Regions from separate parts of the Methylophilus glucosoxydans genome, predicted to be linked through region 2. Evidence: predicted binding sites of a transcription regulator. Region 2 holds the regulator's gene; the other holds the start of a gene.

Evidence for each region. Region 2 encodes sigma-54, which starts transcription at its own class of promoters, with help from an activator protein. Its sites were predicted from a motif close to TGGCACNNTTCCTGCT; they were not measured.
Region 1: glnL (nitrogen regulation protein NR(II)) is a predicted target of sigma-54. The motif match lies at 2,444-2,459, and genes of this name have one in related genera.

Annotation. Positions count from the first base shown of each region.
Region 1 covers NZ_JBHTJW010000002.1:49,262-56,640, forward strand. The annotation lists gene glnA (type I glutamate--ammonia ligase) at 365-1,774, shown strand; gene ACFQ1T_RS02795 (DUF4124 domain-containing protein) at 1,901-2,392, shown strand; gene glnL (nitrogen regulation protein NR(II)) at 2,502-3,605, shown strand; gene ntrC (nitrogen regulation protein NR(I)) at 3,622-5,013, shown strand; gene ACFQ1T_RS02810 (DUF6445 family protein) at 5,018-5,692, opposite strand; gene ACFQ1T_RS02815 (porin) at 5,796-7,058, opposite strand.
Region 2 covers NZ_JBHTJW010000001.1:82,980-90,358, forward strand. The annotation lists gene speD (adenosylmethionine decarboxylase) at 1-211, shown strand, start outside; gene gltA (citrate synthase) at 265-1,554, opposite strand; gene ACFQ1T_RS00395 (anhydro-N-acetylmuramic acid kinase) at 1,738-2,865, opposite strand; gene tyrS (tyrosine--tRNA ligase) at 2,990-4,228, shown strand; gene ACFQ1T_RS00405 (RNA polymerase factor sigma-54) at 4,274-5,818, opposite strand; gene lptB (LPS export ABC transporter ATP-binding protein) at 5,825-6,568, opposite strand; gene lptA (lipopolysaccharide transport periplasmic protein LptA) at 6,577-7,191, opposite strand; gene lptC (LPS export ABC transporter periplasmic protein LptC) at 7,250-7,379, opposite strand, start outside.

The DNA.
Region 1 (7,379 bases), on a different contig from region 2:
GACACCTTCGTTCTTTTAATAAGCTAGTCAAACCGCGAGTATACCTGTGAAAGTCACGCAAGCGCATGGAGCACCATTTTTGTGCTCAATTTGTTGTTTAGCACCTTTTTGGTGCGCATTGATTTTGCTTTTTTATGTCAGATATCTCATATCCATGCAAAATGCCTGTTTTTGGGTGGCATGCTTCCTGCTACTATTACATCCTAAGATTCAATGGAATTCGTAAACCAAAAATTCCACATATCTATTTGTTTTGCTAGTTTGTGTTTTTATATTTGCTCACGTTCCGGGACATCCGCAACATGTCCCTTTTTTGCGTGCGCAAGTTGAATCATTTTAGATCTTGATCACTGAGGAGAATGTAATGTCCGTTGCAAACGTAATGAAACTGGTTGCGGAAAACGACATCAAATTTGTTGATTTCCGTTTTACCGACACCAGAGGTAAAGAGCAGCACGTGACCGTGCCAGTGTCTGCCTTCGACGAAGATAAATTTACCGAAGGTCACGCCTTTGATGGTTCTTCCATTGCTGGCTGGAAAGGCATTCAAGCCTCTGACATGCAATTGATGCCTGATGCAAGCACCGCATTCATCGATCCATTTTTTGACGAACCAACCCTGGTTCTGACCTGTGACGTGGTAGACCCTACCGATGGCAAAGGCTATGACCGTGACCCACGTAGCCTGGCTAAGCGCGCAGAGGCTTATCTGAAATCCAGCGGCCTGGGCGACACTGCTTACTTTGGTCCAGAGCCAGAGTTCTTCATTTTTGACAGCGTACAATGGGATGCCACCATGGGTGGTAGCTTTGTGAAAATCAACTCCGAAGAGGCCGCTTGGTCCTCAGGTGAAAAATTCGAGGGCGGCAACACTGGCCACCGTCCAGGCGTTAAAGGCGGCTACTTCCCAGTGCCTCCTGTCGATTCATTGCATGACATCCGCTCTGCCATGGTCATGACCTTAGAAGAACTGGGCGTGCCTGTTGAAGTGCACCACCACGAAGTGGCAACAGCCGGTCAATGTGAAATCGGTACTAAGTTTGCGACCTTGGTACAACGTGCTGACTGGACACAAATCCTGAAATACGTAGTGACTAACACAGCCCATGCTTATGGTAAAACAGCCACATTTATGCCAAAACCAATGTTTGGCGATAACGGCTCTGGTATGCACGTTCACCAATCCGTTTGGAAAGATGGTAAAAACCTGTTTGCAGGCAATGGTTATGCTGGCCTGAGCGATTTCGCTCTGTACTACATCGGCGGCATCATCAAGCATGCGCGCGCACTGAATGCGATTACCAACCCAGGTACTAACTCCTACAAGCGCTTGGTACCGCATTACGAAGCACCAGTCAAACTGGCTTACTCCGCTAAAAACCGTTCTGCTGCGATTCGTATTCCGTTCGTGCATTCTGATAAAGCCCGTCGTGTTGAAGCTCGCTTCCCAGACCCGATTGCTAACCCATACTTGGCTTTCTCAGCCCTGTTGATGGCTGGTCTGGATGGCGTTCAGAACAAGATTCACCCAGGTGAACCAGCGACTAAAGACTTGTACCATCTGCCACCAGAAGAAGATGCATTGATCCCAACGGTATGTTCATCTCTGGAACAAGCATTGGAGTATCTGGATAAAGACCGCGAGTTCTTAACACGCGGCGGCGTTTTCTCAGACGACTGGATTGATGCATACATTGCATTGAAAATGGAAGAAGTCACTAAACTGCGCCAAACACCACACCCAGTGGAATTTGGTCTGTACTACTCCTGCTAATCACAAGAGCACGCACTAAAACAGGGCAGCCCAGGCTGCCCTGTTTTTTTATGTGCGCGCTGTTCCGTCAACGTTTTTAGGCGAGCAGACGTTGATACCCTCAACGATCTACTCTAAACTATTGCCATGAAAAGACTTTTTTACATTTGCACCTTCGCGCTCATGTGCAACCAAAGCTGGGCAGATATTTACAAATATACCGACAGTAACGGCGTCACCACCTATACCAATATCAAACCCGAAGGCAAAAGCAAGGCAGAGCTCATTATTAGTGGGCCCAGAACCGCAGAGCCTCCACCCCCTGCCAGGGAGAAAAAAGCCAATGTCAGAACACCCTCTCCGGCCGATTTTCCCAAAGTCGATAATCAGACACAAAATCAACGCGACCAAAAGCGGCGAGAGCTATTAATGAACGAGCTTTCTCAAGAAAAACAAGCACTTGAGAATGCTCGCCTGTTATATGAAGAAGCCCAGAACACGCCAGAAGTCTACAGAGGCGCGAATGGCAAAACGTTTAGAAACGTCGCCAAATATGAGGAAAAGCTGCGCGTCATTGAGGCCGAAATTCAGGCGCATGAGCGTAATATCGAGCTGTTAAATAAAGAGCTCAATCTTTAAATGCACCATTTTGGGAGTTTTCTCAATCATTTTTGCGTTGTGCACAAGAATTGGCTTGGGTTTTGCTTTAAAACAGGGCGTGATTCACTCTTTTTAACAAGCTCAGGACATGGTACAGAAATCTCCCAACGGCTTTAGTGGTTTAGAGCATATTGCCACGGCAGTCATTTTGCTTAATAACCAACTAGAAGTTACTTACGCAAACTCCAGCGCCGAGATTCTGTTTGCATTTAGTGCCAACCAGATTCAAGGGGCGCATATCCATGACGTGTTTGTGAATTGCGAAATTTTGCAAATGGCCGTGACCAACGCCATAGAAACACAGAGCCCATATCGTGAGCATGAGTTTGCACTGACAACCCAACGCGGCCATACAACGGCCGTGACCTGCACAGCCACCCCTATTTCAGCCGCGTTCAACCAAACGCCGGAAGACATGCTGATTCTGGAGTTTGTGCAAATGGATCAGCAATTGCGTATTGCGCGTGAAGAGCGCATGTTGATACAGCAGCAAGCCAATTCTGAACTGCTGCGAAATCTGGCACATGAAATCCGCAACCCGCTAGGCGGCTTGCGTGGTGCGGCACAATTGCTTGAATTTGAGTTGCCGCAACCCAGCCTAAAAGAATATACCCAGGTGATTATCAAAGAGGCTGACAGACTACATAGCCTCATGGACAGACTGCTGGCACCTCACCGCGTGCCAAAATATGAGCCCACCAACATTCATGAAGTCCTCGAGCGCGTGCGCAGCCTGCTACTGGCTGAATCACCCAACCATATCCGCGTGATCCGCGACTACGATACCAGCTTGCCGGAGCTCATTGGCGATCGCGAGAAACTGATCCAAGCCGTGCTCAATATTGCGCGTAATGCGGCACAAGCGATGCAACAGCATCAGACCGAAGGTGCGAGTATTACTTTCCGCACGCGTGCGGAGCGCCAAATTACGCTAGCCAGAAAACGTTACCGTGTCGGGATTCATTTAGAGATTATTGATAACGGCCCAGGCATCCCTGCCGGCATCAAAGAACGCATTTTCTACCCGCTGGTATCCGGTCGCGAAGGCGGCACAGGCTTGGGCCTTGCGCTGGCGCAAACCTTTATCACCCAACACCATGGCATGATCGACTGTGATTCACAGCCGGGTAAAACCATATTCCATATATTGCTACCTATTGAAAGTACGCAATTAAAATCATCAGTACAATAATTCACGAGAAACAGCTATGAAGCCAATCTGGATCCTAGACGACGACAAATCCATCCGCTGGGTGTTTGAAAAAGCACTAGCCCGCACGGACTTTGATTTCAAAACATTTTCATCCCCGGCAGAAGCCCTCAACGCTTTAAATCGTGAACAACCCCAAGTCATTGTCAGTGACATCCGCATGCCGAATGGCTCGGGCCTGGACTTTTTATCCGAGGTAAAGCAGCGCTTTCCCGAGATTCCCGTCATTATCATGACCGCCTACTCAGACCTCGAAAGTGCTGTCGCCGCCTTTCAGGGTGGCGCGTTTGAGTATCTGGCCAAACCGTTTGATGTAGACCAAGCCATCGAAATTATCAAACGTGCCGTTGAAGAAAGCATGCGTCAATCTGTCGAGGCCGTAGAAGACACCGGCCCCTCGCCAGAAATTATCGGCCAGGCCCCCGCCATGCAAGAGGTTTTCCGTGCCATTGGCCGCCTGAGCCGCTCGCACTCCACCGTCCTCATTAACGGCGAATCCGGCAGCGGTAAAGAACTGGTCGCGAGCGCCCTACATAGACACAGTCCACGGGCTGACAAGCCATTTATCGCCATTAATACCGCAGCGATTCCCAAAGACTTATTAGAATCTGAATTGTTTGGTCATGAGCGCGGAGCATTTACAGGCGCTGCAGCAGCCAGACGTGGCCGCTTTGAACAGGCAGATAATGGGACGTTGTTCCTGGATGAAATTGGTGACATGCCTGCAGATTTGCAAACAAGATTATTGCGTGTATTGTCCGACGGCCAGTTTTACCGGGTAGGCGGACACCAACCGATTAAAGTGAATGTTCGCGTGATTGCAGCCACCCACCAGGACCTTGAAGAGCGCGTAAAACAAGGCTTGTTCCGCGAAGACCTGTTTCACCGCTTAAACGTCATTCGCCTGCGCTTACCCCCTTTGCGTGAGCGCAGAGAAGATATTCCGTTGCTGACCAAACATTTTCTCGCCCACAGCGCACAGCAATTAGGCGTTGAACCTAAACAGTTATCCCAAGCGGCCATTAAATACCTGATGTCAGTTAACTGGAGCGGTAACGTTCGCCAGCTCGAAAACGTCTGCCACTGGCTCACCGTGATGGCTCCAGGTCAAAACGTGGATGTTAATGACTTACCCCCAGAGCTTAAAGAAGATACTGGCAAACATAGTAGCGGAGGCTCCTGGCAAGAAGCGCTAGCCCAAGAAGTCACCGACGCGCTTAATCGCGGAGAAACCAATATCCTTGACGCCAAAACCAAAGAGTTTGAGCGTATCCTGATCACCCGTGCCCTCGCCCACACCGATGGCCGCCGGATTGAAGCCGCCAATCAGCTAGGGATGGGGCGAAATACACTGACCCGCAAGATACAGGAGTTAGGGATTGATGATTAGCAAATTAAATGTGTACTTGCTGACTGCGCCAAAGCGGGAACGAGCTGTGCCGTTGTGCATCAATACTACTGACAAAAAAGACTTGCGCCAGTCGTGAGTCTTTTAATGTCTTCCCAAAAAAGTTATTTGCGGCATGAAAATGTCTGCCTTCATAGAGTATCAAGGTGTTATAAACGTTATTGATTCTCACAATCTCATCAAACATACTGTGATAAGCGGTATCCATCTTTACAGTACCATCTGCAAAGCGCTTATCATTCACCTTAAGTGCTTTTTCGTATAAAGTCTGATCAAAGCTTTTATTGGGCCTAAATAAAGAAGTCCCGGAATCCAAAGGCGCATCAGGACTTAAATATAACACCGCTGCAAAAACAGCATTCCCGTCCGTGTGAATTACACCACGCCCATATTCTTCGCTGACACTCTGGAAGTTGGTCGAAATGGCCCAACGCATATGCTCATATTCAGAGTTATGGAATAAGGAGATAATCTTAGTGCTAACCTTCTCAAATAAAGGCTTATTGATCACAGATAAGTCTTTGGTTCTTGCGCCAGGAAATACATATGGCACATCCTTTAACTGATGTCGAAATTGATATTTCTGATTAAGTGCAAAAGTGCGCACTGCATCCGGATCTTCGTAGAAATTTTCAACGATTGTTACAGGGTACAAATTCATAATTCACCAACAAGTCTAATCAGCAAAGTTTATAGATAAAAAAACGGCAACCGAAGTTGCCGTTTTTTCTGACTCTAATTTAAGCAGTTAAACTGCAATTAAATTAGAAGAACAGGATAGCACCCAAAGAAACGGTTTTTGCTTTCAAGTCAGTGTCAGCCGCTGTGCGGTTGTTAACTTCATCTTTAGCTTGAGAGTACTCTGCTACCAAGTTCAGGTGTTTTGTCAATGGGTGGTAAGCACCAACTACCCACATATTAGCTTTGATGTCGCTGAATGAATCAACACCGTTGCCATCCAATGTGGACTCACCGTAAGAGGCAGCCAATTTAGTACCTACACCTGGAATAGTGTAAGAACCTTGAACATACCACTGATCGGAATCACGACGTTTACCGTTACGATCGAAACCGTTCAAGAATTGAACTGTCTGACCGATACCTTTACCTTGACCGTAGTAACCAACTAAGCCGAAATCAGCAATTTTCAGGCTTGTACCCAAGTCCCATGCGTAAGCGCGCTCGTTACCAAAGTTTTGTGCAGCAACAGCTGGAACAGCAGTAACAACACCGTTAACGTTAGATACAGTTGCAGCAACTGCAGCAGTGCCTAAGCCGTCAACTTTTTGGCTGATTGCAGAAACCCAAACTTTACCAGCTACGTCACCTGTCCACTCGTAAGAAGCTTTACCTTCGTACGCAGTTTGTGAACCAGCACGGTCAGTTGAACCAACGCTGTTGGTACCTGTACCTGCCAAAGCATTCCAGCCTTGTGTCAAACCTGCAGTAAATTGGAAACCGTTCCAGTTTGGTGATGTGTAAGCAACTTGTGCTTTCCAGTCAGCATACATGTAACCACGACCAATACGACCCAAAGTAGTTGTATTGCCAGCCAAAGAACCAGCAGCAGAGCCAACGCCCAGCAGTGTTTGGTCATTCAAGATAGCGTCTGAAGCGTAGATGCCCAGATCTTTACCCAGCTTGATAGAACCCCATGAAGCATCACCGAATGTCAAGAATGCTTGACGGTTTTCTTGTTGGGAAGATTGTTTACCAGCAGCTGTTGTAGAAGCACCTGGGTTAATGCTGATTGTGAAACCAACATCCAGATCGTTCTGACGTGTTTTACCAGAAACGCTCAGATAGTTTGGCAGCAAACCTGTAGTAATGTTTGCTACGCTATCGCCATTCTGATATTCACCAGCAGCAGAATCATCACCGCTGAAGCTAGTGTGTGTGTAGTAAGCGTTAACAACGCCACCGATGTCCAGAGTCCAGTCACCAGCTGGGATAGTGATGCCAGCTTGTGCGCCAGTAGCGGCAGCGAACAGAGCTGCTGCAACTGCAACGTTCAATTTTGTATTCATACGAATCTCCAAAAATGTTGTTTTCACAACTTGTGTAAGGATATTGCTTTCCAGTAAAGAGCCATTGAATGCTCTTTCTAATAACTCCTGCGGAATCACTTAAAGCATTTCCTGCAAGGTCAGAGCAATTTTTGCAAAAGCGGCCTAGGTGGCGCAAGTGAATACGTCAAATTGCTTAGTCCTAGTTAACGTTGTTGCAGATTTGCAACAATCTAACACCTGCCGGACTAGGATGTTTTTTTGAATTGCTACCGTTTTTTAGCTGATTTCCCATCAACATCAATATATCTTTCTGCTAGCATAGGAACAATTTGCACCTTA
Region 2 (7,379 bases):
TGGTCAGGGGCAGGGTGTGACTGGTGCGCTGGTCCTTGCGGAGTCCCACTTGACGATACACACGTGGCCGGAGTCGCGTTATGTGACTTTGGATGTGTTTGTCTGCAACTATCAAGAGGACAATTCAGACAAGGCGAGCCGCGTGTTTGAGGCAGTGATCGCTGCATTCTCTCCGGGGCATGTAGATCGGTTCGAGGTGCAACGAGCATAATCCTAAAATAAAAACGCCGGAGAAATCCGGCGTTTTTATTGTGTGTTGCTATGTTAACGCTGATGCAAAGGAACGAATTCCCGACGTTCAGACCCCACATACAACTGGCGAGGGCGGCCAATTTTCTGTTCGGGGTCGGCATTCATCTCACACCATTGTGAAATCCAGCCTGCAGTGCGGGCCAGGGCAAAAATCGCCGTAAACATCGAATTGGGGATGCCCATGGCGCGCATGACGATGCCGCTGTAGAAGTCCACGTTTGGATAGAGTTTGCGGGAAACGAAGTATTCGTCCTCAAGCGCAATTTTTTCCAGTTCCATCGCCAGTTTGAACATCGGGTCATCGTGCAGGCCCAGTTCATTGAGCACTTCATGGCAGGTTTTGCGCATGATAGAAGCGCGCGGGTCCATGTTGCGATAAACGCGGTGACCAAAGCCCATCAGGCGGAAGCTGTCGGTTTTGTCTTTGGCGCGTTTGATGAATTCGCCGATGCGGCTGACGTCGCCGATTTCTTCCAGCATGTTAAGTGTGGCTTCGTTGGCGCCACCGTGTGAGGGGCCCCATAGCGAGGCGATGCCGGCTGCGATGCAGGCAAACGGGTTGGCGCCGCTGGAGCCGACCAGACGCACGGTAGAGGTAGAAGCATTTTGCTCGTGATCTGCGTGCAGAATCAGGATGCGTTCAAATGCACGGGCCAGAATCGGATTAGGCACATAATCTTCACAGGGCGTGGCGAACATCATGTGCATAAAGTTTTCGGCGTAGCCCAATTTGTTTTTGGGATACATGAATGGCTGGCCGATGTTGTACTTATAGCTCCAGGCGGCAATGGTGGGAACTTTGGCCAGCAGACGCATGGCAGCCACTTTACGTGATTCCGGGTCGGACACATTGTTGTTGTCTGGATAGAAGGCCGCCATGGCGCCTACGACCGCGATCATGACCGCCATCGGGTGCGCATCGCGGCGGAACCCACGAAATACATTGCTCATCTGGTCGTGCAACATGGTGTGTTCGCTGATGGTGCTCACGAATTCTTCACGTTGATTGTTATCCGGCAGTTCGCCGTGCAGCAACAGGTGCGAGACCTCAAGGAAGTCACAGTTCTCGGCCAGTTGCTCAATCGGATAGCCACGGTAGTAAAGCAACCCTTTTTCACCATCAATAAAGGTAATGCCAGATGTACACGATGCGGTAGACATGAAGCCAGGATCAAACGTGAAATAACCATGTTTGCCCAAGCTGCGGATATCAATCACATCCGTGCCCAGTGAGCCTTTTAATACCGGTAGCTCAATTGCGCTACTATCGTTGTCAAATGTAATGGTCGCCTTGGTAGCCATAACGTACTCAGTCTTTAATCAAGTTGGTTAAATTATACGCAATCGTTTTGTTTTATCACCGCTTGTGCGGTGACTGTCGCGGAAAAGTTAAAAAAACAATCAAAAGCCTGCACCAGATGTAATCAAGTCACTGGTGCGTTTGCACTGCTTTTGGGAATCATTGCTACGCGTCGGTGCCGGTGCTTAGTTGGGGTAAACGGCACCCAGAATGCGTGGCCCAGCCGCCCCTGTGACCGCGGCCAGATTGCCCGGCAAATGATCTACACAGCGTTGCGCCAGCCAGGCAAAGGCGACCGCTTCCACCCAGTCCACGCCAACGCCCAATTGATCCGTCAGCTGTATGGACTGGCCAGACAGCGCCTGCAGTCTATTCAGCAAGGCCAGATTATGCGCACCACCCCCACAGACGTAGACTTCCTGAGCCCCTGGGCAGAATCGCGTCAGCGCATCGGTGATGCTCACTGCTGTTAACTCAAGCAAAGTACGCGCCACATTTTGTGCGCTGTCGGGGTACTGATGCAGCAGTTGCATTAACCAGGTGTCGTTAAACAGGTCGCGTCCCGTACTTTTAGGTGCGGCCAGTGCAAAATAAGGATCGGCCAGCATCGCATTGAGCAAGTCTGGATTAATTTTCCCGCCCGCTGCCCAGTGCCCGCTCGCATCATAGGGTTGGCCTGTGTGTTGCTGCGTCCAGGCATCCATGAGCAGGTTGCCGGGTCCCGAGTCAAAGCCTGTGACTTGTCCGTGTGCTGGCAGATCACTCAAGTTGGCAATGCCGCCGATATTAATGACGACGCGATGCCTATCTGCACTCGTAAACACCGCTTGGTGGAAGGCCGGCACTAACGGTGCACCTTGGCCGCCGGCGGCAATATCGCGACTTCTGAAGTCGCCAATGACCGTGATCCCTGTTAATTCTGCCAAGCGGGCATGGTTGCCCAATTGTATGGTGTATGCCATGCCCTCTGCCAGTGTCGGACAGTGCCGGATGGTCTGGCCATGGCAACCGATGGCTGTCACGGCCTCGGCACGGATGTCGGCGAGCTTAAGCAGTTGCTTGACGGCTTGCGCGTAGAGTTCTGCGAGCTGGTTAGCAACCACTGCGGCCTCGTGTAACTCGTTATTGGCGGGCGTGTGCAAGGCCAGTAGACGCTGTTTAAGCGCGTCAGGGTAGGGAAGAAAGTAGGTGGCCGTTTGTGTCAGTTGCTCGCCCCGTTGCGAGGTGAGCACGGCATCCACCCCGTCCAGGCTGGTGCCAGACATCAGTCCAATAAACAAACGTGGCTGGGAGCGATCGGCAGAAACTTGCATGGGTGTCATTTTAACACTGCTCCAGCCGCGCTTACAGAAATGCATGGGATTACGTTAAAATAGCTGTTTTACTTATTTGAGACGGTGCCATCAGTGCGCATCGTTGTATTTGACGGATACCCGCATGACCGATACCAAACAACCCTCATCTGAAGTGCCAGCATTGAGCCCAGAAATTGCCAAGGCGTTGGCCATTATCAAGCGTGGCGCAGATGAGTTACTGATCGAGCAGGAGCTGGTCGAGAAACTGAAAACAGGCAAGCCTTTACGTGTGAAAGCAGGCTTTGACCCTACCGCGCCGGACTTGCACCTGGGTCATACCGTCCTCATTAATAAATTGCGCCAGTTGCAGGATCTGGGCCATCAGATTTTATTCCTGATCGGTGACTTTACCGGCATGATTGGTGACCCGACTGGCAAAAGCGCCACCCGTCCACCCTTAACCGTGGAGCAGGTCAAGGCCAACGCCGATACCTATGCCGCACAAGTCTTCAAGATTCTTGATCCTGCCAAAACCGAGATTGTCTTTAACTCCAACTGGTTAAGTGAACTTGGCGCGGCGGGGATGATTAAACTGGCTGCCAGCCATACCGTGGCCCGCATGCTGGAGCGCGATGACTTTTCCAAACGCTTCAAGGGTAATCAACCGATTGCGATTCACGAGTTTCTGTACCCGTTACTGCAAGGATATGATTCGGTCGCCCTGCAAGCGGATCTTGAGCTCGGTGGTACCGACCAGAAGTTTAACCTGCTCATGGGGCGTGAGTTGCAAAAGCAGGCCGGCCAGTCGCAGCAATGTGTGCTGATGATGCCGCTGCTGGAAGGGTTAGATGGCGTCAATAAAATGTCTAAATCACTCGGTAACTACATTGGCATTAGCGAGGTGCCAGAGACTATTTTTGCCAAGATCATGTCGATTTCAGATGAACTGATGTGGCGCTATATTGATTTGCTGTCTTTTGCGACGCTGGAAACCATTGCCGAATGGAAGGCGCAAGTCGCCAGCGGTGAAAATCCCCGCAATATCAAGGTCGGCTTTGCCCAAGAAATTGTGGCGCGTTTCCATGGTCAAGCCGCGGCTGAAAAAGCCTTGCAGGACTTCCAGACCCGTGCCAAAGGCGGCATCCCGGATGACGTGCCCGAAGTTGAAGTGACCATTGAAGGCGAGAGCATCGGCATTAGCCAATTGTTAAAACAGGCGGGCTTGGTTGAAAGCACCAGTGAAGCCATGCGCGCAGTGCAGCAAGGCGGCGTCAAGCTCGACAGCGTCAAGGTGGATGATAAGAATCTGCCTTTGACTAAAGGTGTGACAGTGATCGCACAGGTGGGTAAACGTAAATTTGCCAAGATCACAATCAGGTGATTTGAGCTGAGAAACAAAAAAGGCCGCATCTGCGGCCTTTTTTGTTTAGAGCGTTTTGCGCAAGTTCGCGGGCGGAATATTCAGGGACTCGCGATATTTGGCTATGGTACGGCGGGCAACGACGATACCTTGTTGTGCCAGTGTGTCGGTGATCTGGTTGTCCGACAAAGGCTTTTTCGGGTTTTCTTCGGCCACCATTTGCTTGATCAAGGCGCGGATAGCGGTGGCAGAGCAGGAGCCGCCTGCATCTGTGGCCACCGAGCTGCCAAAGAAGTATTTGAGTTCATAGACGCCACGCGGTGTGAGCATATACTTATGTGTGGTGACGCGGGAAACTGTGCTTTCATGCAAGTCGAGTTCTTCGGCGATTTCACGAAGCACCAGTGGCCGCATGGCAATTTCACCATGTTCAAAGAAGTTGCGCTGGCGATCTACAATGGCTTGTGACACGCGCAAAATGGTCGAGAAGCGCTGCTGGATATTTTTAATCATCCACTTGGCTTCCTGCATCTGGCTTTGCAGGTATTGGCCTGAACTCTCGCGGTTGCGCTTGAGGATGTCCGCATACATCTGGTTGATGCGCAGTTTGGGGATCACGCCATCATTTAAAGAGGCGACCCAAATGCCCTTGATTTTTTTAACCACCACATCGTGCTGGATAAAGTGATCGTGACTAAAGCTGGAAAACTCGCTGCCGGGTCTGGGGTTTTGCTGGCGGATCAGGTGCTGCGCCGCCTTGAGTACCGCTTCATCGCAACCAAGCACCTTGCGCAGTTTGACAAAGTCTTTGTTGGCAAGCAGCGCCAGGTGGTCTTTGGCAATGGCAATGGCGGTTTGCAAGTGTGGCGTTTCTTGCGGCAAACGCGTCAGTTGCAAGAGCAGGCACTCGCGTAAATCGCGCGCACCTACGCCTACAGGGTCCAGATTCTGGATCAGCTTGAGGGCGGTTTCCAGTTCCAGCAGCTCGACCTCAAGTTCGAGTGGCAAGTGCTCCACAATCTCCTGCAGATCTTGCTCCAGATAGCCATCATCAGTGATGCTATCCAGTAGCAGTTTGACCAGGCTCATGTCACGTTGCGATAAATGTGCCAGTTGTATCTGATCAATCAGATGCTCGCGCAAACTGATGCTGGTGGTTTCCTGTCTGGAAAAGTCACTGTCTTCGTCTTCCTGATGATTGCGTCCGGCTTCGTCCCAGTTGCTGGTGCTGCCAAACTCTTCATAATCATCTTCAAACTCTGGCGGCGTGAATTCCTCGTTTAAATTGGGCAGGTCGCTCTCGCTCCCGCCCAGCTCATCGTGCAAGTCTTCACGCAGACTTTCTGCCGGTGCGGTGATCTCTTGCTGCGTTGCCATGTCAAACGAGCTGGCATCTGTCGGCTCAGCTTCTACAGTGGGGGGAGGCGGTGTGTTATCTTCAAACTCGCCTTCTTCACCGTCTGACATTTCCAGTAACGGGTTTTCCTGCAGGATGGTTTCCAGTTCCTGGTTCAGTTCCAGCGTGGAAAGTTGCAGCAAACGGATCGATTGCTGCAGCTGCGGCGTCAGCGCCAGATTTTGCGAAATACGTAATTGCAGGTTCTGTTTCATGACGGATTACAGCCTAAAATTCTTGCCCAGATACACTTCACGCACACCTTCATTCTGAATGATTTCATCGGGCGTGCCTGCTGCAAACACAGCGCCTTCATTGACAATATAAGCGCGGTCACAGATATCCAGCGTTTCGCGCACATTGTGGTCGGTGATTAAAATACCAATATTCTGACTGCTCAGGTAGCGGATGATTTTCTGGATTTCGATCACCGCAATCGGATCAATCCCGGCGAACGGTTCATCCAGCAAAATAAATTTAGGGTCAGTGGCCAGGCAGCGCGCAATTTCAACGCGTCGACGTTCGCCGCCAGACAAGCTGACGGCCTGACTGTTGCGGATGTGCTGGATATGCAATTGATCCAGCAAGGACTCAAGCCTCGCCTCACGCTGCTCTTCCGTATAGGGACGGGTTTCAAGAATGGCGAGTATGTTGTCGGTTACGCTGAGCTTGCGGAAAATGGATGCTTCTTGGGGCAGATAAGCCAGGCCCATGCGCGCGCGCTCATGCATGGGCGCGCGGCTCACGTCGGCGCCATTCAGCGTAATGTTGCCTTCATCCAGCGCAACCAACCCGACAATCATGTAAAAGCTGGTGGTTTTGCCTGCCCCGTTGGGACCCAGCAAGCCGATCACTTCGCCACTGCGTAACTCAAGCGTCGTGTTTTTGACGACGGTACGGCCCTGATAGGTTTTTTTCAGGCGGTTGACCTGCAAATGGTTCTGATCTGCTGCCATGGTTTCCATCTTTATGCTTACTCTTTGCCTTGCTCACCAGTGTTTTCGGCAGGGGCAGGTTCGACCTTGAGTTGCAAGGAGCGATTCATCCGTAACCCCTGTTGAGAGGTTGGCTTGTTGTCAATGACAGGCGGCGTGGTTTTATTTTTAGGCTGTATGGTGGCCTTGACGCGGCTGCCAGCCGTCCCGTTCGGGTTGGCTTTGGTGCCGCCAATCACCTCGGCATACTCGGCGTTGGCGTCGTAGCTGATGTAGTCCCCGGTCACGATGTCTTCACCACGTTTAACCCAGGCATTGGTATACAGTTGCACTTTATCCATGCGGGCGTTGTATTCGATACGTTGACCACTGCCTTGCATCCACTCGTCTTTACCGGTACGTTTTTGTTTGAACGTGGTTGGGTTGCCGGTACAGGTGCTATGTTGAAAGCCGTCCTGATCCTCGCGTACGATCATTTTGTCCGCCTTGATTTGCAAAGTGCCCTGATTAAGAATCACGTTGCCCGTGTAGATACTGATTTTTTTAGCATCGTTCACGGTCACGGTATCCGCCTCAAGCTCTATCGGTTGATCTCGGTCGGATTCTTCGGCCAGCACACTCAGCGGCATGGACAATAGCGCCCATACGCTCATGCAGATCGCTAAAAATAAGGGCTTGTGCGTGTTCAACTCATTTCTCCATAATCAACGGTCATTGGCGTTCTGTGTTTGACGCCTGGGCCGGGCTTGCCAAATTGCTGGCGACGGGTGGACGCTCATAATGCACATGCACCCGGTTAAACAATTGCATGGTATCAGCCCGGTTATCAAAACGCATGCCC